Regions from separate parts of the Odoribacter sp. N54.MGS-14 genome, predicted to be linked through region 2. Evidence: riboswitches for the same ligand, from Rfam matches in the RefSeq annotation. Region 2 holds a riboswitch; the other holds the start of a gene.

Region 1 (12,620 bases), on a different contig from region 2:
ATCTATTTTCAAGAAAACCGACATGACTTAGGTAAGCTTCATCCGTCAACTGTTTGGCATGTACAGGACATTGTTTTACACAAGCATTACACTTGATACAAATACCGGAAACCTCAGAAGGATGATCCTGCCGGATAGCCCCCATAGGACAAACTTTTGCACAACGTCTGCAATCGATGCACGCATTGGTCGTAACAGGTTTTGCTTTCAGGAAATTCACCACCTCTTCATCCCTTCCTTTGGGTTTATAATACCCACCGTAATCAGGAGCCCCTTGTCCCGGAATCTTTATTCCGGTAAATTCTCCTGGTTGCAATATTCTTCTCACGATCTCTGCCGAAAACTGTTCTGCCTTTTCCAGATCTTCCCGGTCGGGACGCCCGGTAGCCAACCGGGTCGTGAAAGAATGCTGACCGACAAAAGCCGCAGCAGCTATCGGATGAAACCCTCTATATCTTAAAATATCATACAGTTCGATGAGCGCATTCCCATAGGACCGATTCCCATAAACCACAACAGGTACCGCCCAGGCCCCATTACTCTGCCAGGTGGTCAAGTAGTTCAATAACAGATTCGGTAAACGGCCGGCGTAAACAGGCAGACCGACAATAGCCAACTCCGATTCCCGAATATCAGGCACTTTCTTCCGCCCCGACGGCAACGTAAAGTCTTTCACTTCCGTCACGACTTCCGGTAATAACGTAGTGATACATTTTACCAAATGGGTAATCACTGTTTTAGTTGTGCCTGTCGGACTAAAATAGACCGCATGTACTTTCTCTATTTTCATAAAGTATCGGATAAACTGTCTGTCAAAATCTTTCCCACCCGATCAATCCCGAACAAAGCTGCAATTTTATTCCGGTAAAACCAATAAATCATGTTTATTAATTTTGAATAATTTGCATATATCATCTAATTCCCAAATCTGCTTATCGCTATTATTCGTACCGATCAACTCCGGCACGATATTCCCTTCGACAGGGGCGCATTTGGATTTTTCACAGAAACAGGAAGTCGGGCAAAAGAGATAATCCATCTTGTTTTCATCATTGAAATAATCGGTTTGACATGTTTTCCGTTCAGAACAGGTTTTACTTCATTGCCTGTACAAGGATAAAAGCCCGATTTTAAAGAAATTCTAAAGGTTTTTCCCAAAGTAACCGTTCAGCACAAAGTATTGCCTCCGTCCCTGTGGACTAACAAACATTCACAAAATATCATTTCCCTTATAAAATGATTTATATATCTTTGCCGTCACGTAAAAATTGCGTGGAGTTGCCGGATCGTTGTCTCGTCCGGCAATGAAAAGGGAATCAGGTGTAAATCCTGAACAGATCCACTGCTGTAAGTTTCATAACACTTTTCGGACGTGCTTTATCCACTGTTCCTCATTCGGAATGGGAAGGAAACCGAAAAGGAAACAAGTCAGAAGACCTGCCACGTGATTCATTGTTTAACGTTCAAAGGGAAGAAGAACATAAACGTCAGTAAATCATGCTATTCAAAAAAATTCTCTGTTTTTTCATATTTGCCGTAATAGCAGGGCTATTCACAGCCTGTGATTCCGCAGGAACGGATTATCCCTACGGGCCGGTGAGCCAAGGTAATATCGAAGCCCTTGTTCTCAATGAAGGGGGAATCAATCAGAATATGGGCGGTATCTCCGTTTTAAACAAAGACGGATCAGTCATTCCGGATATTTTCCGGGAAGTGAATCACCGACCGCTTGGTGATGTGGCCCAATCCATCACCAAGATCAACGGTAAATATTTTGTGACTTTGGACAACTCCAAAAAAATCGAGGTTATAGATCCCGAAACGTTCGGTTCCGTCGGTACAATCCTCTATACCCAAGCGGGATTTCCACGCCAGATCGTAGCCATTTCCCCGACAGAAGCTATCGTATCCGATTTGGAGAGACAACTGGTGCGTATCCGGACTGTGGAACCTTATGGCGAACCTCTGGAATATATCTCCATACCGCGATCGGTCGAATATCTGGTAACGGTAGATAATAAAATCTTCGGAATGACTACCGGCGGAATATATGTCTTCGATACCGACAATATCAGCAAAAAAGCTGTCCGGGTCATCCCGGAAGTAAAAAACGACGAAAATACCAAAACCTGCCGGATGCTGGTCGATAAATACCAAAGAGTATGGGCCTTGATGAACATCCGAGAGGGAAATCGAGTCTGCGGAATAGAATTGGTTTGTATCGACCCCCACCAAGAAAAAGTCGAGGTCTCTTATATCCTTCCCATCAGTGAAAAGGCAAATCCACAAGCAGGAGACGTAATCGGTACAATCACCTATAATCGCACGGATATCGATCCTACACTGAACTGGATTTATTTCAACGTCAAAACCTGTAAAAGTAACACGGCAGCAGGGATTACCTCTGTCCAAAGTGTTTACCGGATGAATGTCGGCACGGGAGAATTCGAACACTACCTCGATCTTCCCGGAATCGATATGATGTATGGGTTTTCAGTCAGTCCGCAAGGAGAGGTCTATCTATGTGACTGTCTGGATTACAGTGCACAACGCGGTTATATCCGGAATTACAAAAAAGACGGTTCCATCCGGAATTTTCGAGTCGGTATCTATCCTAGCCAAGTGTATTTCCCCTAATTAGCCTAGCGACATGAACCTATACAAGAGTCTGATCTTCATTTTATACCTCGGCATATTCCTTGGGTCGGGATTCCGCACTCCTGCCCAATCCCGGGATTCGATCACCCTATACGGCACATTAGACACCGTGCAGGTCATCCGCCAACGTATACAACACGCCAACGAGGCAAACGCAGGAGCCCGGGTAACCCATATTTCTCCAGCCGTTTTACAAGCCAACAAAACCCGCTCGCTGGCCGAACTCCTGACCGACCATACCTCTATTTACATCAAGAGTCTGGGAACAGGAGCATTATCGACAGCTTCTTTCCGTGGAACCAGCGCTTCCCAAACACGGGTAAACTGGAACGGGATCAATATCACACCTCCTTTATCGGGTACTTTCGATTTTTCACAGATCCCGGTCTTTTTTACAGATAACATCAACCTGTACTATGGCAGCAGCCATGTAAAAAACGGTACCGGAGCTATCGGAGGTAGTGTGAATTTATTCACAGACACCGATTGGAACCGAGGCGTAAATGGACGGGTACTGGCAGAGTATGGATCGTACAACACATATACCGTCGGTGGACAGGCGAATATAAGCGGTAATAAATCGGCTTCAAAGACACGATTATATTATCAGCATTCCGACAACGACTATACCTATCTGAATAAAGTGCTGACCAATACTCCTTTCCGTGAAAAAAGGCAGGATGCCGCTTACTCTCAATTCGGAATTATGCAGGAAGGCTATTTCAGAGTATCTCCCTACACCCGCCTGACAGCTGTCGCCTGGTATCAGAAAAATTACCGTAACCTCCCCCAACCGCTCGGTGTAGTCAACCGCTCCCAGGAGGATCAGGAGGAAAATAATTTCCGGGGATATGCCGGACTCGATTTCAGCCGGGGTATCCATGAATTACATGTAAAGGCTGCCTGGCTGTATTTCTGCCAAACTTACGATATCCGGTATGACGGAGGTTTATTCGATCCCAAGGGAAACAAAAACCGCTCTAACACGGCACAGGTCGTGGCCGATTATACGTACTCCCCGACCGATAAGCTTATTCTCAACACGACGTTAACCTATTCTCACGACCTGATCCGGGTGAGTAGCTACATAGACATCGACTCATCGAAATATACGCTCGACGGTATCGATTTTGATATTCCTCAGGTGGAATCCCCTTTCAGCCACCACCGTAACATACTCTCCTGGCAAACTTCCGCTTTGTGGACGCCTATCCGGTGGATGATGATCAACGGACAATATATGTTCGAACATAACGACAATCGGAATGTATCCACCTGGTCGGCAGGAATAGTATTCAATCTATTGAAAAAAGAATTAAAATTGAAAGGAAGTACTGCTTATAATTATCGTTTCCCCAGTATGAACGACCTATATTGGCGCCCCGGCGGTAATCCGGATGTAAAGCCGGAAGAGGGGTATTCTTACGATGCTTCTATTTCTTACCGGAAGAGTATAAACAAACATCTCTTATTCGATGCCGAAGTTTCCGGTTATCTAATGAACATCGACAACTGGATCCTTTGGCTCCCCAAAGACGGAAACCAATGGGTGTGGACTCCGCAAAACAAACGAAACGTACGTTCCTATGGCGTGGAACTTTATGGAAAAACCACTTTCCACTACGGGGAACTCGTATCTTCTCTTTCGGGTAATTACAGCTGGTCACAATCCCGGACCCGCAAGAAACAACACGTAGACGACAACGCCTATATGCGGCAAATTCCATATGTACCGCGATTCAAGTGGAATCTGCGCTGGAATATCGATTATAAAGATGCTTTTTTCGTCTGGCAGATGACTTACACCGGCCGGCGTTTCATTACTACCGACGAATCATATGCCACGGATCCCTATTCCGTACATAACCTCTTGCTCGGTTACCGCTACTCCTTCCGGAATGGGACAAGCCTAACCCCTCAGATGCGGATAGATAACCTGTTCGATACCTACTATGAGTCGACCCAATATTATCCCATGCCTTTGCGTAATTGCTTGTTCTCGCTTTTATTCGAATTTTAATTGAATCATATAAATCCTTTAAATAAATAGAAACCATGAAAAAATTTAATTTTACGCTTTTAGTTTGCCTCCTGTTAGCAGGAATATTCGCATCATGTGACGATGACGACAAATATCCGGTTCCTCCCGAAGTATCTATCGAGAGTGTAAACGGAGTGTTCGCAATGCCTCAGGAAGACTCTATCGTACTGAAAGCGAAAGTAGAAAGTCCGCTGCCAACCACACTGAGCTGGTCCGTCAAAGGAAATGAAGTCTCTAAGGATACAGTATTTACTTTCAAAATGAACGAATTGGGGACCTACGATGTTAAATTAACCGCGACCAATGCCGATGGAGTGACTTCTGCCACAACATCCATCGAAGTGTACGGTAAATACAAATACGGTACTTTTGTTTTAAATGAAGGTTACCAGGCCGATCCTTCTACATTGATATTCATCAGCCCGAAAGGTATTCTCACGGACAGTGCCTATTACAAAGCAAACGGCAGCATGCTGAGCCTTCTTTCCCAAGACTTATTTATCGCCAACAACAAACTGTATATCATTTCACAAAAAAGCGGAGACGACGGTTATCTTATCGTTGCCAATGCAGAAACCCTGAAAAAAGAAGCCGGCTATAAGACCGAACTGGAAGATAAAGTAAGCAGTCCGACTCATGTTGCCGTACTGGGAGACGACGATATCTATCTGCGCGACAACGAAGGAATTAAGGTATTCCACCCATCCAGCGGCGAACTCTTTCTCATCGAGGGAGCTGAAAGGGCTAATAAGAATACCATGGCTGTAACGGAAGGGAAAATATTCGCTGCAGCAGGAAATAACGTCCTTGTGATCGAAAAAGGAAAAAACAAAATCTCCAAATCGATAGAATTCAATGATCCGGTCAGAGGAGTCGTCAAATCGTCGGACGGTAACTTGTGGGTATCCACTTCGGCCGGGGAAATCTCTAAGGTCGATGCCCAAAATTATACTATTATCAAAACCAATACTTTACCGGGAGATGCCATTAGCACTCAGTCGGCCTCATACACTTCTACTCCGTGTATTACAGCACAAGGAGATACTTTGTACATGAACGGCACAGGTACCAAAATCTATCGTCACATTTTTAGTAAAAACCAGACGGATCTGATGGTCGATGCGGCAAACATAGTGACAACAACTAGTGTTTACAATACCATAGCCGTCAATCCGGTTACAGGCGAAGTCTATCTGAATACAATCAAAGGATGGGGTAACGACCGTCTGATCAACCACATCAGTGTATTCGATTTCAGCGAAACCGAACCGAAATTGAGCGCCAATTATAAGAATCATACCAATTATCCAGCCGGAACATTCTTTACTTATAATTTTCAATAAAAGAATTTTGTAAATGAAAAAATACTATTCTTTATTTCTATTCTGGAGTCTGCTTACAGGTCTATCGACCTCCTGTAGTGACGACAACAAAAAAGATCCGTATCTTCCTACTCCGCCTCAGGTTTCTATCGGAAATCCAAGTGGGCAAACCACCTGTTTACCGGGTGAAACGATCGAGTTAAAAGCGATTCTGAACAATCCGTTACAGACCACTTTCCAGTGGCAACTGAACAAAAAAACGGTTTCCACAGACTCAATCTATCGTTTCACCTCTCAGGACCCCGGTAGTTTTGAAATTATCCTGACCGCAACCAATCAGGACGGCAAGGATTCCGACACCTTATTTCTGAAGGTCAACGGTAATCGGTTCGCGATCTCCGATCTGAAAAATTGGACCGGTAACGGAGAAAACACCTCGGTCTTTGCCATTCAATGGGTTACAGGGGAGCATCCACAAGAACCGGCAGACCAGGAAGTTTTTTTCATTGCCTGGGGATATCGTTGGAATAAAACGGAAACTCTTACAGGAATCGATATGCTCAAAGCTATTGCCAAGAACGATCCCCGCCTTTATGTCGCCTTATCAGGAAATTATATCAAAGGATTCGGTTATGACGGTAATAACGACGGTAAAATCGAACTGAAAAGTTCTACTTTACATCTGACACAAGCTGATTTTACAAACGGGCTCTACGAACTCTCCGAATACGATTCTGACGAATTGAAACCGTTAGATGCAGCCGATTATTGGATGGGATCGAACGATGCCTATACCACCTACTGGCTCGGTTCGGGCAATCAGGTGCCGACAGCTGCCGACTTTGAATATTCTCAGACATTTGTCGACAATCGCCAACTTGAAAATCTCTCCTGGGATGTATGGACACTTTCTCCCATCGATTACACGTCTATGGTCAATGTATCCCCCATCCCCCGATTGATCAAAGCTGCAGAAGCAAATAAATAAAAAGTTAAAACGGTGCCAACAGGTAAAAACTGATGCGCACCGTTTTCTTTTTATTCAAAAACCTTCCCGGTCATTTTTTCAATAATCCGGTCAAGTCCTCGAAAGAAGTCAGTATAGTAGACATTCCATTTTTTTCCCAACTCATTTCATGCGGGGAAATAACCGTCAATACGGGTAAATTTTTTCTATCGGCATTTCCGGGCAGACCGGAATAACCAAAACGATTCAGAGCATTGACACACCAATGCCAAAGGCAGGGATCGTCCGTCCTGACGACAACTTCCTGATAATCCTGTACGATGGGGAAATAGCCCCCACGTCCCCGGTCAAAACATATTTTCCGGTGATCGAACAAACAGTCCAGTCCATCGTTAAAGACCATATCCTCCGTAACGCCACACTGCAATCCTTTTCCAGGCGCGAGCAACCACAGCCGGTCGGCCTGGATCAGTGCCTGGTCGATATCGTGGGTAGACAGCAGAATGGTCTTATGTTGTTCGCGGGCAATGGTATGCAATAAAGTCATGATCTCGATACGGCTTACCACATCCAGGAAAGCTGTGGGTTCATCGAGCAAAATCAACGGACATTCCTGCACCAATGCTTTGGCGATCATCACTTTCTGCCGTTCCCCGTCCGACAATTCGGCCACGTAATTTGTAGCTTTATGGGATATTCCCACTGCCGTAAGAGCCTCTTCGACGAGCTTATGATCTTCCCGGTTCAAACGGCCCCAGAATCCGGTATGGGGCTGACGCCCCAAGCTTACCAGTTCATATACGGTCAATCCGCCGGCCTGTGTCTTATCGGTCAGTACGACGCCGATCTTGCGCGATTTTTCCCGTTCGGAATAATCCCTCAGCGGACGTCCTTCAAGCCATAATTCACCTTCCAAAGGCAATTGAAAAGCCGAAAGAGTACGCAACAGAGTAGATTTGCCTGCCCCGTTAGGACCTAACAGACAAGTCAACTCTCCCGCCCACAAATCGAAAGACAGATCCCGGTGTACCACTGTAGAACCGTTCTTACCATGAGAGTAGCCGATAGCCAATTGACGGGCTGCAATTACAGGTAAAGTCTCCATAATCAATTGAAATATTGAATTTTACGCTGTTTGACCAGAATATAGATAATGACGGGAGCACCCAAAACGGGAGTGATGGCGTTCAATGGCAAAATCCCCGTTTCGCCGGGTAATACACTGATCAGATTACACAACAGGGCTACCGCCCCTCCCAGCAATAAGGTCACAGGCATCAGGGAATTGTGGTTCGAAGTACCCAGCATCAAGCGGGCAATATGCGGCACGGCCAATCCGATAAAAGCGATAGGCCCGCAAAAGGCGGTTGTTATTGCCGTCAGCATACCGGTCGCAATCAATAACAGATTGCGGGTAAGCCGCACATTCACACCCAGATTTTCGGCATACCGGTTTCCCAACAATAAGGCATTCAAAGGTTTGATCAACATGACCGATAAAACCAAACCGGCGGTAATCGAAACGACAAATACAGGCAATTGCCCGGAAGATACTCCGCTGAAATTTCCCAATCCCCAGATCATATAAGAATGTACTCCTTCGGCCGTAGAGAAAAAATTCAATAATGAAATCACCGAGGAGGTGATGTATCCGATCATGATCCCAATAATAAGTAGCATCAAATTATTCTTTGTAAAAGCAGAAAAGAACAGCAAGATTCCCATAACGATCATAGCCCCGGCAAAAGCTCCGGCCAATACCGCCAGAAAACCGGATATACTGAAAACCCCGGCAGTAATACTTCCTCCACCGAGCAACATCACCAAGGCCACACCCAGGCTAGCCCCGGTATTGATCCCCAATATCGAAGGTCCTGCCAGCGGATTACTGAAAACGGTTTGCAACATCAACCCCGAGACAGCCAAGGCTGCTCCACACAGCAAAGCAGTTATCCCTTGCGGAATACGCGATTCCAGCAAAATGAACCGCCAGCTCTCCCGTTCTACGGCATGTCCGCACAAAATATCCCATACTGCGCCTGCAGGAATACGTACCGAGCCTACCCATAAGTTCGCCGCGAACAACAGAAGGATCGATACGATCAAACCGATACTATATTTCCATCCGGATGGTAAAGATTTCATTTTTCCAATCTTTTAAAATAACGGCACTCTCCTGCCGGTAACACTCCCGGGTGAAAAATCCGGATCAGATCTTCCAACAGCCGTTCGGGATGAAAAGGGGTCTCTGTATAAAAAGGTACCTGTCCCGAATTACATCCATACACCTGCCCGGTTTGAAAGGCCCGGAAACCGGCATATGAAGCGTAGTCGGACTTTAATTCGGTCAGGGTTTTATCTTGTTGCCGGTTGTATTTGAATAACCAGAAATCGGCATCCTGCCCGCGGTCAAATACCGTTTCAAAAGACAAAGGAATCGAACCGCTATGTTCGTCCTCCGCCCACATATAAGTAGCCCCGGCATCCTGATACAACCGTCCGGTCGTGCTTTTTCCTCCGGGTACATACCAGGCGGAACCGCTTTTCAATTCAGATATCACCGTCGGCCGCTGATTTACAGACTTGACCAAATCACACAGCTGTAAATAATCCGCACGGACAGCAGTGAATAACGAATCAGCCTGCCGCCGTTTCCCGAAAAGCAAACCGAAAAAACGCATCCATTCAGACCGCCCCAAAGGAGAGGTCTCCATATAATCGGCACATTCGATAATCGGTATCCCTAATTTTTCAATCCGGCCATAACCTCCACTATTTTCAAAAGGGGAGAGCAGGATAGCATCAGGATGAAAGTCGATTATTTTTTCAATATCCGGATTCATAGAATTTCCGGCGTCGACCATTCGCCCGGAAGCACAACGATTTTGTATTTCAGGTATTTCGATATATTGCAGATCACATATTCCACCAATCCGATCGATTGCCCCCAGTTCGGACAGAAGCCCGCAATGTACCGAAGAATATACCAATGCTTTTTCCACCGGCGTCCGGACCAAGGTTCCTTCAGGCAATCCTACCGGCAATTCAGTTTCCCGGCCGACCAAAACATAGGTATGTAAAATCCGGGCCGTATCCCAAGGGTTTTGCACCCGCACCAATATATAATGTTCACTCGAATCTATCCGAATCCGCCCGGCATATTCCATCCGGAGCGCGGACAAAGCGTCTTCTGCAGAAGCCGAATGCTTACTTTTACAACCTACCCCAAGAGCCAACAACAGCCCCAGCAACCAAAACCGCATCAATCTATCCATATCTCAATGATCAAATCCATCCCGGGACAATACTCCCCGGGTATAATAATGTTTCACTTCACGCATTTCTGTTACGAGGTCAGCCAAAGCCAGCAAAGCTTCGGAAGCATAACGCCCGGTAATCACCACCTCTGTCCCTGTGTCACGCAGCCCGATGACTTCCAGTATTTCTTTATCGGAGAGCAAACCAAAATACACAGCTATAGTCAGTTCGTCCAGGATGACCAGGTCCCATTCACCCGAAGCCAGTATTGCCGCACATTCCCGGAGTCCTTCCTGGACAAGGCGTACGTCTTCGTCTTCGGGCCGGTGATCAAGGAAACATCCTCTTCCAAACTGCCGGACCGCCAACCGCCCGGGGAAACAGGCTTCCAGCCGGGTTTCGTTATATTTCATGCTTTTGACAAACTGCCCGATAAACACCCGTTTACCAGCACATAAAGCACGTACCGCCAAACCGAATGCAGCCGTTGTCTTACCTTTACCGTTTCCGGTATAAACCTGAAGGTATCCCTTTGTTTCCATTGAAGCGTAAAAGTACAAAAAATGCCTTTCCTTACAAAATACGAAAAGCCCCCTGCCAACTAAAAGCTGCAGGGAGCCGTCCGATGTAAATTATTTCCTTCAATTTTGTTCCAATTCTCCGTTTTTAGCCTGTTCGAAAGTCGGATTATAAGCATTATGCCCGACAACCCAAGAAGTATCATCCGTCAATCCCCCGATTGCTTTTTCCAATCCTTTAAAAGATACCAGACCTAACTGGTACTCGATATTGATCACTCCGACATTTTCCAAGGCTCCAAAACAATCCAGATTAGTCAGGACATTATTACACCAACTTTCCTGACTCTTATTATGAGTGGTCAATACCAACTTCCCGACTTTTTTCAAAACGGGAGTATAGATTTCCTGTAACATGCTCACAAAAGATCCATTCACATAGCTGGTTTTGATATTCAATTCACCCGTCACCTCCTCCAAGGCCGGAAAACGAAGGGCATCACAGACTCCGGTATAGGTCATGTTATTCACTATCCTTAAAACCGGAAATTCCGTCGGCTGTACTTTTTGTCCGAATCCTTCGGAAAGGGTCAATTTCCCGCTAATCTCTGTCAAATCAGGAAAACGAAGCACACCCAGGCTGGCACCATATGCCTGACTCACCGACAAAGTCCCTATTTTCTTTAATCCGGGGAAGTTGTATTCTACCCGTCCGGTAATAGTTGCAGGCATATTACTTACCGATACATTCTGCACCTCTTCGATTCCTGAAAAAGAAATTCCAGGTACCCCGTTAATGGTCAGATTCGTATTCAAGATTTTACCACCCTTTAACGTCAAAGCATTTTTCCCGGTTATCTGCAGAGCATCTACTTCGAGACCGGTCAGATCCAAGGAAGTCAAGGCATCCAAATTGTTTAAAATACAATTGTTCAAATGTACTCCCTTAAACTGGGCCAGTAAAGAAATATCCTGTAATTTATTCAGCCCATTGAGCGAACATTGTGAACCGATGGATTTCAACGCGGAGAAAGCGTCAATCGAAGTAACCTCATTCAAACTACTCAGGCTTAACGAGCCACCAATAGAGGTCAGGGCATCGAATCCCTTTAATTCGCTGATTGCCATACCGGACAGGGTGAAATTACCCCCGACTGTTGTCAGGTTCGGGAAACCGTTGAAAGCCGTCAATGCGCTCATCGAGGAGAAATCAAAATTTCCATCCACTTCCTTCAATGCTCTCAATGAGCTGACCTCCGTTATTGCCATTCTGGTTAAAACAAAATCACCTTTCACTCGCGTCAATGCAGGCAAACTCAACTCTTGTATCTTATCAGATGCATCGATACTGAATCCTCGCAGACCGACTTCAGTCAAAGACTCCAAACTGACTTTTTCCAAATTTTGAATGTAATAAATTTTAAACCCACCGAGTGATTTTACTGAAGGAAAATTCATTTCTTTTACTTGATGCGTCCACCACAATTCAAAATAATCGGCGACTTGCTCCAATTGGGTGAAGTCCAAAGTTTCAACAGCATTCATCTGCTCCAATTTAATAGCAGATGCCGATTTTAATGCCGGGAAAGCTAACTCTCTCACCCTATAAACATTACTCAATACTAATTGATTTCCAATCAAACTTAATTTCGGGAAAGTCAACTTTTCCGGGGCATTCAAGACACCGTTCACTTTCATGGATAAATTTTCTCCGATTACCGATAAGGCCGAAAAATCTATATCTTTCACATCTTTAATCTGAATCGACAAATTTCTTCCTACCTCTTCCAATGCAGGCAAACTCAACGTTTCAACGGTATCAGCTCTGAAAGTCAATTCTGAAGCTACTTTTTTCA
Region 2 (7,403 bases):
GGAGGAAATTCAAACAACGATTCCTTACCATCACAAACAAATAGGCTTTTACCGAAGTCGTTATATTCAGTACCTCGCTTTTTTCGAGAAGATCCATGAACAAATCCTGTACGATATCATGAGCAGCCTTGGGATCGCGTAAATAATTGGCAGCGAAACGATACAAACGGTTATAATATTGCTCGAACAAGAAAACATAAGCTTTCTCTTCCCGGTTCTTTAACCGTTTCACGAGCAAAATATCGTTTTCATCCATACATTATCATTTTTACTTCACGATGATTTCGTCCGTGAACAACCAACCGCGTAAATCCTTGTCCGAACGGGCCTGGTAACGCACGTAACGGGTCGAGGCACATCCTGTCCAACCGAAGTTTCCAAAGCAGACCGGTTTTTCTTTCGATACCTTGTATTCCTCTCGCTTCGCTTCCACGAAATTCTTCCCGTCTGTCGAGAAAGAAACGATCACTTCGCATGGTAAAAACACCTCGGGATTCACCATTTGAATAAAAGTTGCCTCCACGGAAGTTATGCAAATGGCCTTCCCCAGGTCGATAGTTACATCGAGGCGGTCCCGCGATATAAACCCCTGCCACGCGCCATCGGAATACGTCCATCCCCCGCGGATGCCATCCGTCAGGGTCTTATCCCCCTGCGCTTTGTAATGTTCGTTATAAGGAGCATTGTACACCACCGGTTTCCCCAATGCCAAATGAACGACCTTTTCCTTTGCTTCGGGACGTTCCCCTAACTCTTGCTCCAGGGGAAAAGGATGGTACCCCCGGTCACGCAACCATCCGATCTCCCGGCATACCCGCCTGCGAAAATCAGGATATGACTTGTTGGCAGGTTCACTCCACGCCACTTCAGCGATAGCCAACAAACGGGGATAAGCCATATATTCGTAATGTTCATCGGTAGGGATATACTCCGCCCACAAATTGCCCTGCACGCCATAAATCAATTTCGCCTCTTCCTCTGTGAACGCGGGAGATGCCGGGTCATACGAATACACGTTAGCCAGTGGCAAATACCCCCCGCTTGCTTCCGGCTGAAACTGCGGTGCATCCTGGTAACTATCCAGATAACAAAATTTTCCGGGAGTCATCACGACACGATGCCCGGCTTTCACGGCCCTTACTCCGCCTTCCTCGCCCCGCCACACCATCACCGTGGCATTCGGAGCCAACCCGCCTTCCATGATCTCGTCCCATCCCAACAACTTACGCCCGTGGCCGTTCAAAAACTTCTCCACACGGCAAATCAGATAACTCTGTAATTCATCCTCGTTCTTCAACTCCTCGTCCGCCATCCGCCGCCGGCATTTCGGACAACTCTTCCATGCCTGTTTGCCAGCCTCATCGCCCCCGATGTGAATATATTCCGACGGGAAAAGCGCCATCACCTCGGTAAGTACATTTTCCAGAAAAGTAAACGTTTCCTCGTTACCCACGCAAAAATCAGACCCCTTATAAGGTTCACCCGCACACGATAAACCGGGATAAGCCGCCAATACCTCTTCCGAATGGGCAGGCATCTCTATCTCAGGAATTATCGTGATATGGCGTTCCGCCGCGTAACGCACCAGCTCCCGGATATCCTCCTGCGTGTAATACCCGCCTTGAGCGGCAGGATCCTCCCGCTCGCAATACTTGCGTCCATCGGCAGTATTCCACCATTTCTTCCATTCCGCTTCCGGGCGCCACGCTGCAAAACTTGTGAGCCTCGGGTATTTTTTGATCTCGATACGCCAACCGGCGGCATCCGTCAAATGCAAATGCAAGCGGTTCAACTTATAACGGGCCATAGCGTCTATCTGCTTCTTGACAAACTCCTTCGGGCGGAAATGACGCGAAACGTCTATCATGAATCCGCGGTACCCGAACCGCGGGGAGTCTTTAACCGTCACCGCCGGAACTGTCCAGCCTCCCCGTTTATCCGGCTTCATCAATTGCAGCAATGACTGCAAACCGTAAAACAAACCGGTTGCGGTAGAGGCCGATACCGTCACTATTTCCGGTTTAACTTCCAAAACATACCCTTCGGGATGAATGCCCGCATCGGATATTTTTTGAAAAAATACGACATCCTTGCCCGTATGATCTTTTCCGTGCCATTCTTGTCTCCCCGTAGATAACTCCGCTGCCGCGTAATTGACTAAACTTTCCTTCTCCGCTCCACTCAGATTGGTGTGCCATGCCGTAACTTCCGATATACGGAACTCTCCTGTTCCCGGGAGTACTTCCCTCGGGACAGGAATCACCCTTTCCTCCTGTGCCGACAATGTTCCCCAGACACCCAGGAACACGCTGAAAAACAGATTCCGTACAAACGACATATCTTCCGAATCTTTCTTTAATTCACTACTATTTCATCCACAAACAAAAACGCCGGGTAACCTTTCCCGGGATGCCAATCGGGCATTACATTCTCGGGAGAAGCCATAATCCGCATGTAACGGGCTTTCACCGGGGCAAATGTCTGCTTATGCACGTACAATCCGTTACGGTCGGATTCCTGCATCTCCGGGTATTCCCCGAAAAACACGCGCTCAAAATTTTTCCCGTCCTCCGAAACCTCTATGGCCACGGAACGCACGTCGAATATCCAATCCCCTTTTTCTACGCAATTGTGAAATGTCACGGAAGAGATTTCCTCAACCCGGCATAAATCGATCGTCACATCCATATCATTACCCCGGAAAGCGATCCAACGCCCCGTTTTATAATTGCCATTCCCCTGCAAACCATCGACAAGAGTCGTGATTCCGTTGAACTTGTACTGCTCGTTTATGGGCTGGTTAGCGACTATCGGCTTGCAAGTCGATTTGCCGAAAGTGATCTTTTCCGTCACTACGCGGCTGTTTCCTGAGGGACGCACCGCCATCGCCCGAAACGTTCCGCTTTGACTGACAGACAACACCCCCGCCGTCACCGGCGACTGAACCGTGGGTTCTGTCCCGTCCAGCGTATAATGAATCGGTGCGTCGTCAATCGTGCCCGTGAAAATATCCACCGTCCCGTTTTTCGTGTTAACGCGATAATCTGCCGTCACATCGAATATATGCTTCGCGTAATTATATCCCAGGGCATCGTACAAACGAGTCAGCCGCAACAATCGTTCTAGAAAATCAGCGTAATCTTTCTTCTCCGGTTGGCTCCACTGAATTTCGCAAAGAGCCGCCCAGCGCGGTAAAGCCATGTATTGTAATTGCGGGAAAGTGGTGATATATTCCGTCCAATGGTTCGCCTGCACGCCTTTGATAAACTTCTGCTCGTCAGAAGTGAGCATTGAAGGTATGGGTTCGTAACCATACACGTGTGCTAGCGGGGAGTAACCTCCATTCGCTTCCGGTTCTTCCTCGGTATCCTTGCTCTGGTAATGATTGAAATACAAGTAAGTGTCCGGAGTCATGATCACATCATGATGTTGGCGTGCGGCTTCGATACCTCCACCTTCCCCGCGCCAGGACATCACCGTGGCATTCGGGGCCAAACCGCCCTCCAGTGTTTCGTCCCAGCCGATCATCCGGCGCCCGTGTTCATTTAAAAATTTCTCCGCGTGGCAAATAATAAAACTCTGCAAATATTCCTCCTTCGTGTGCCTGTCGTCACCTTTGATACCCAATGCTTTGATACGGGCTTGACATTTCGGGCATTTTTCCCATCTCACCTTGGGGCACTCGTCTCCTCCTACGTGAATGTACTCGGAAGGAAAAATCTCCATAATTTCTGTCAATACGTCATCGATAAAAGTCAACACGCTGTCGTTCCCTGCACAAAGCACTTCTTCGGACACACCCCACATTCTCCACACTTCGTACGGACCTCCGGTACACCCCAAATACGGATACGCGGCCAATGCCGCCTGCATATGTCCCGGCAAATCGACCTCGGGGATCACGGTAATATAGCGTTCGGCGGCATAGTCCACTATTTCCCGTGCTTGCTCCTGCGTGTAAAAACCGCCATACGGCTTACCGTCATATTTACCGCTATTATGCCCGATCACCGTTTCCGTGCGACGGGAACTTACTGTTGTCAACTCAGGATATTTCTTTATCTCGATGCGCCATCCCTGGTCGTCGGTAATATGCCAATGTAATCGGTTCATGTTATGCAAAACCATCATATCGATAAACTTCTTCACCTCGTCTACCGTGAAAAAATGGCGGCACACATCGAGATGTACCCCCCGGTAACCGAAACGCGGCTCGTCTTCTATCCCGACAGCGGTTAATACGGGAACACTGTTCGCCTTTACAGGGATAGCCTTGCGCAACGTTTGTATGCCATAGAATACGCCTGCCTCACTTGCCCCGGCAATCACTACTCCGCTGGCAGACACATTCACACGGTACCCTTCCGGATTTTTAATACTCGAATCTAATTGTAACGTTACATTTTTCTTCCCGCGCGAACCGGTTTCCACCCGGTAATCCCGTCCGGTAGCCGCTTTCAGGTAATCCGCCAGAAACAAAGCGTTGTGACGCATTGCCTCGTTCTCTCCCGGGTAAACAATACACACGCCATCATCCAACACGAATTCCCCGCCTGAAAAATTCTCCCGGATTTCCAGCGGGGCAGGAATAATTTCGTAACACGGTTCACTCTTTTTCTCTGAACACGCTAAAAACCAGCCGGCTAAAGCAATCACGCTGACTGTTCTAAATAAATTTTTCATAATAACCATTTCATAACTACAAAAATAACACATGCAAATAAAATAGCAAACACGTGCCCAAAGTAATAGGAGAATAATATAAAACACCATCTCTTTTTTTACCGGTGTTTCGCTTTTAACAAGACCGGATTCGGTTCGGCTGTCGTTCCTGAGTCGTAGGCTTCCTGGGCGTTTCCCGGTAGTTCATTGAATAATTTCCCGGTTTGTTGCAGGAGATTTTTTTAATTTTTTCTACCTTTGTTGCAATTTTGGTGATGTAATAGATTTCATCCGTTACATAAAAGGGAATCCGGTGAGAATCCGGAATAGTGCCCGCTACTGTGAATCCCGTAATTGATAAGTTTCTTATGCCACTGTCCAATGGAGGATGGGAAGGTCGCTTTTCAGGGATAAGTCAGGAAACCTGCCAGAATTATACAGAAAATAAGCATTTCCGGGGTCAGAAATGTGATTGTTAAATATCTAATTTTCTATCATTAATGAAAAAGTGGTGTGCGCTGACAATCGTTTTGTTGTTTGTCGTTGGTCAGGTATGGTCGCAAACGACTATCAGCGGTAAAGTGGTGAGTGTTGAATCCGGGAATCCGGTAGATGGTGCCAATATCCGGGTAGACCATAGTCTTGCGGGTTGTTCGACCAATGCTAAAGGAGAGTTTATCCTTCGGAATCTGCCCGAAGGAACCCATGAGTTGCGGGTGACTCATGTCAGTTATGCTCCAAAATCGGTTACGGTAAAGAGCGGGGAAAGCCAGGTCGTTGTGCAATTGGAAAACAGCTACATCAATATCGGTCAGGTTGTAGTCACCGGAACGGGAACACACCGGCGGATGAAAGACAGCCCGGTGCCGGTATCGGTTATTACGGCTCAGGATATCCGGGAAGCCAACCTCTCGACCATGGAAGAAGTATTGACTAAGATGAATGCTTCGTTTGCTTTTGTGACGAGCGGTATGGGGACAACCATGAGTTTGAACGGCCTGAATGACGATTATATACTGGTGTTGGAAAATGGGCGCCGGCTGGCCGGGGATGACCGGATTTCCCGTATCAATGTCGCTAACATCAAGCGGGTCGAGATTTTGAACGGTGCTGCCTCGGCGCTTTATGGAAGCGATGCGATAGGAGGGGTGATCAATATTATTACCGACGATGCGAAGAATGTGATGCAGGTTTCCAGTGATACCCGTTATGGGAGTAAGGGGCGTTTCTCGGAGGCTGTGAATGCAGATTTTAATCAGGGTAAATTCGGTTCGTATACCTCTTATCAACGCTTGCAGGCCGACGGATGGCAATTGAATGCTTTGGAGGCTGCTTATGCGACGGATAAAGAGACAAAACGGAAATATCGTAATCCGGAAAAAGACAAGGCAACGGATAAGGAAGCTTCGACTGCCTTTTATTCCAATACAGTGAATCAACGTTTTACTTATGCGGTGAACGATCGTCTCACCCTGGGGATAAGGGGTACGTATTATAATTGGGAGAACGACCGGCCGGCATCGGTGTATAAATACAATATGGAGCATGAAACGTATACTTATGGCGCAGGAGCTAAATATATGATCAATAAATCTGCTTATATCGATGCCGATTTTTATTCCGATAATTTTACTTCGCGTTACGACTCGGTCAGTAAGCCCGGAGAAGCTTCCCGGGGGAAAGATACCCGGAAAAAAGTGCATTATTACAATGGCTCGTTAAAAGGTATTTTTAAACTCGGACAGGCACAAAAATTTTCTGTGGGTATGGAGTATGTGAAAGAGACTTTGATGAGTGCTACCGATGATCTGGATGGGGAAAATATGTATACGATGGCTCTTTTCCTGCAGGATGAGATCCGGTTATGGAAGAATTTTCAGGCTGTGGTCGGGTTGCGGTATATCTATAACGAATTTTTTAAAAATTATGCTACTCCCAATGTTGCCTTGAGTTATAAGTGGGGCGACCTGAATTTCCGGGCATCTTATGCCTCCGGTTTCCGGACTCCTACCTTATCCCAGTTGTATGCCACGGATGTGGCGAAAACGACGGATATGGTGACGATTCCTAATTTTAACCTGAAACCCGAGAAAAGTGATTATTTTATGCTGAATGCAGAATACGTACACAATAGAATTTCGTTTTCTGTATCCGGATATATCAATAAAATCCGGGATATGATCAACTACCGGGGAATCGATCCGGCTATAGCCGAACAGTTGGGGTATGGTAAACACGATGAGGCCCAACAGCGGGATAATATAAGCCGGGCTGAGGTAAAAGGGGTAAAAGCAGTATTGAATGTATATGCCGGAGCCGGTTTTTCGGTGGGGGGAAGTTATCATTTTATGGATACCGAAGATAAGACAACTCAGGAACCGATCGATAAAAGTGTGAAAAATGTCTGGACGGCCAATGCCCGCTGGGGACACCGCTGGGGATTATATCATCTGAATGTCAACCTTAACGGTCGTATTCAGGAAGGGCGCTACTCTAAGACCTATTATTACGATCCTGCTCCCGGTTTTTCACAATGGGATCTGAATACCCGGCATTCTTTTAACTTGAAATCGGTGGTATTGGAACCGGGGTTCGGGGTGGAAAATCTTTTCGACAAAGTCGACGACCGCCCCTGGAATAGTAATTACTCGACTTTGAATCCCGGTCGTTCGTTTTATGTCAGTTTGTCTGTAAGATTCAGTTAGTTTATAAGGTCGAAAATTATTCTTCCGGCTAGTTAT

The links. A riboswitch is a leader RNA that binds a small molecule or an ion and turns the genes downstream of it on or off. The one in region 2 is predicted to bind cobalamin.
Region 1: linked by a shared signal. The riboswitch ahead of WS42_RS03655 (DUF5074 domain-containing protein) and the one ahead of WS42_RS08535 (TonB-dependent receptor) in region 2 are both predicted to bind cobalamin.

The regions. Positions count from the first base shown of each region.
Region 1 covers NZ_LARL01000010.1:78-12,697, forward strand. Annotated here, with positions in the region: partial or broken gene WS42_RS03645 (EFR1 family ferrodoxin) at 1-790, opposite strand, end outside; gene WS42_RS03650 (hypothetical protein) at 857-1,039, opposite strand; cobalamin riboswitch at 1,259-1,459, shown strand; gene WS42_RS03655 (DUF5074 domain-containing protein) at 1,498-2,637, shown strand; gene WS42_RS03660 (TonB-dependent receptor plug domain-containing protein) at 2,651-4,678, shown strand; gene WS42_RS03665 (DUF5074 domain-containing protein) at 4,714-6,042, shown strand; gene WS42_RS03670 (PKD-like domain-containing protein) at 6,056-7,009, shown strand; gene WS42_RS03675 (ABC transporter ATP-binding protein) at 7,080-8,093, opposite strand; gene WS42_RS03680 (FecCD family ABC transporter permease) at 8,096-9,133, opposite strand; gene WS42_RS03685 (ABC transporter substrate-binding protein) at 9,130-10,254, opposite strand; gene WS42_RS03690 (cob(I)yrinic acid a,c-diamide adenosyltransferase) at 10,267-10,788, opposite strand; gene WS42_RS03695 (DUF5018 domain-containing protein) at 10,888-12,620, opposite strand, start outside.
Region 2 covers NZ_LARL01000035.1:21,851-29,253, reverse strand. Annotated here, with positions in the region: gene WS42_RS08550 (RNA polymerase sigma factor) at 1-256, opposite strand, end outside; gene WS42_RS08545 (beta-N-acetylhexosaminidase) at 269-2,338, opposite strand; gene WS42_RS08540 (glycoside hydrolase family 20 protein) at 2,356-4,683, opposite strand; cobalamin riboswitch at 4,916-5,108, shown strand; gene WS42_RS08535 (TonB-dependent receptor) at 5,163-7,367, shown strand.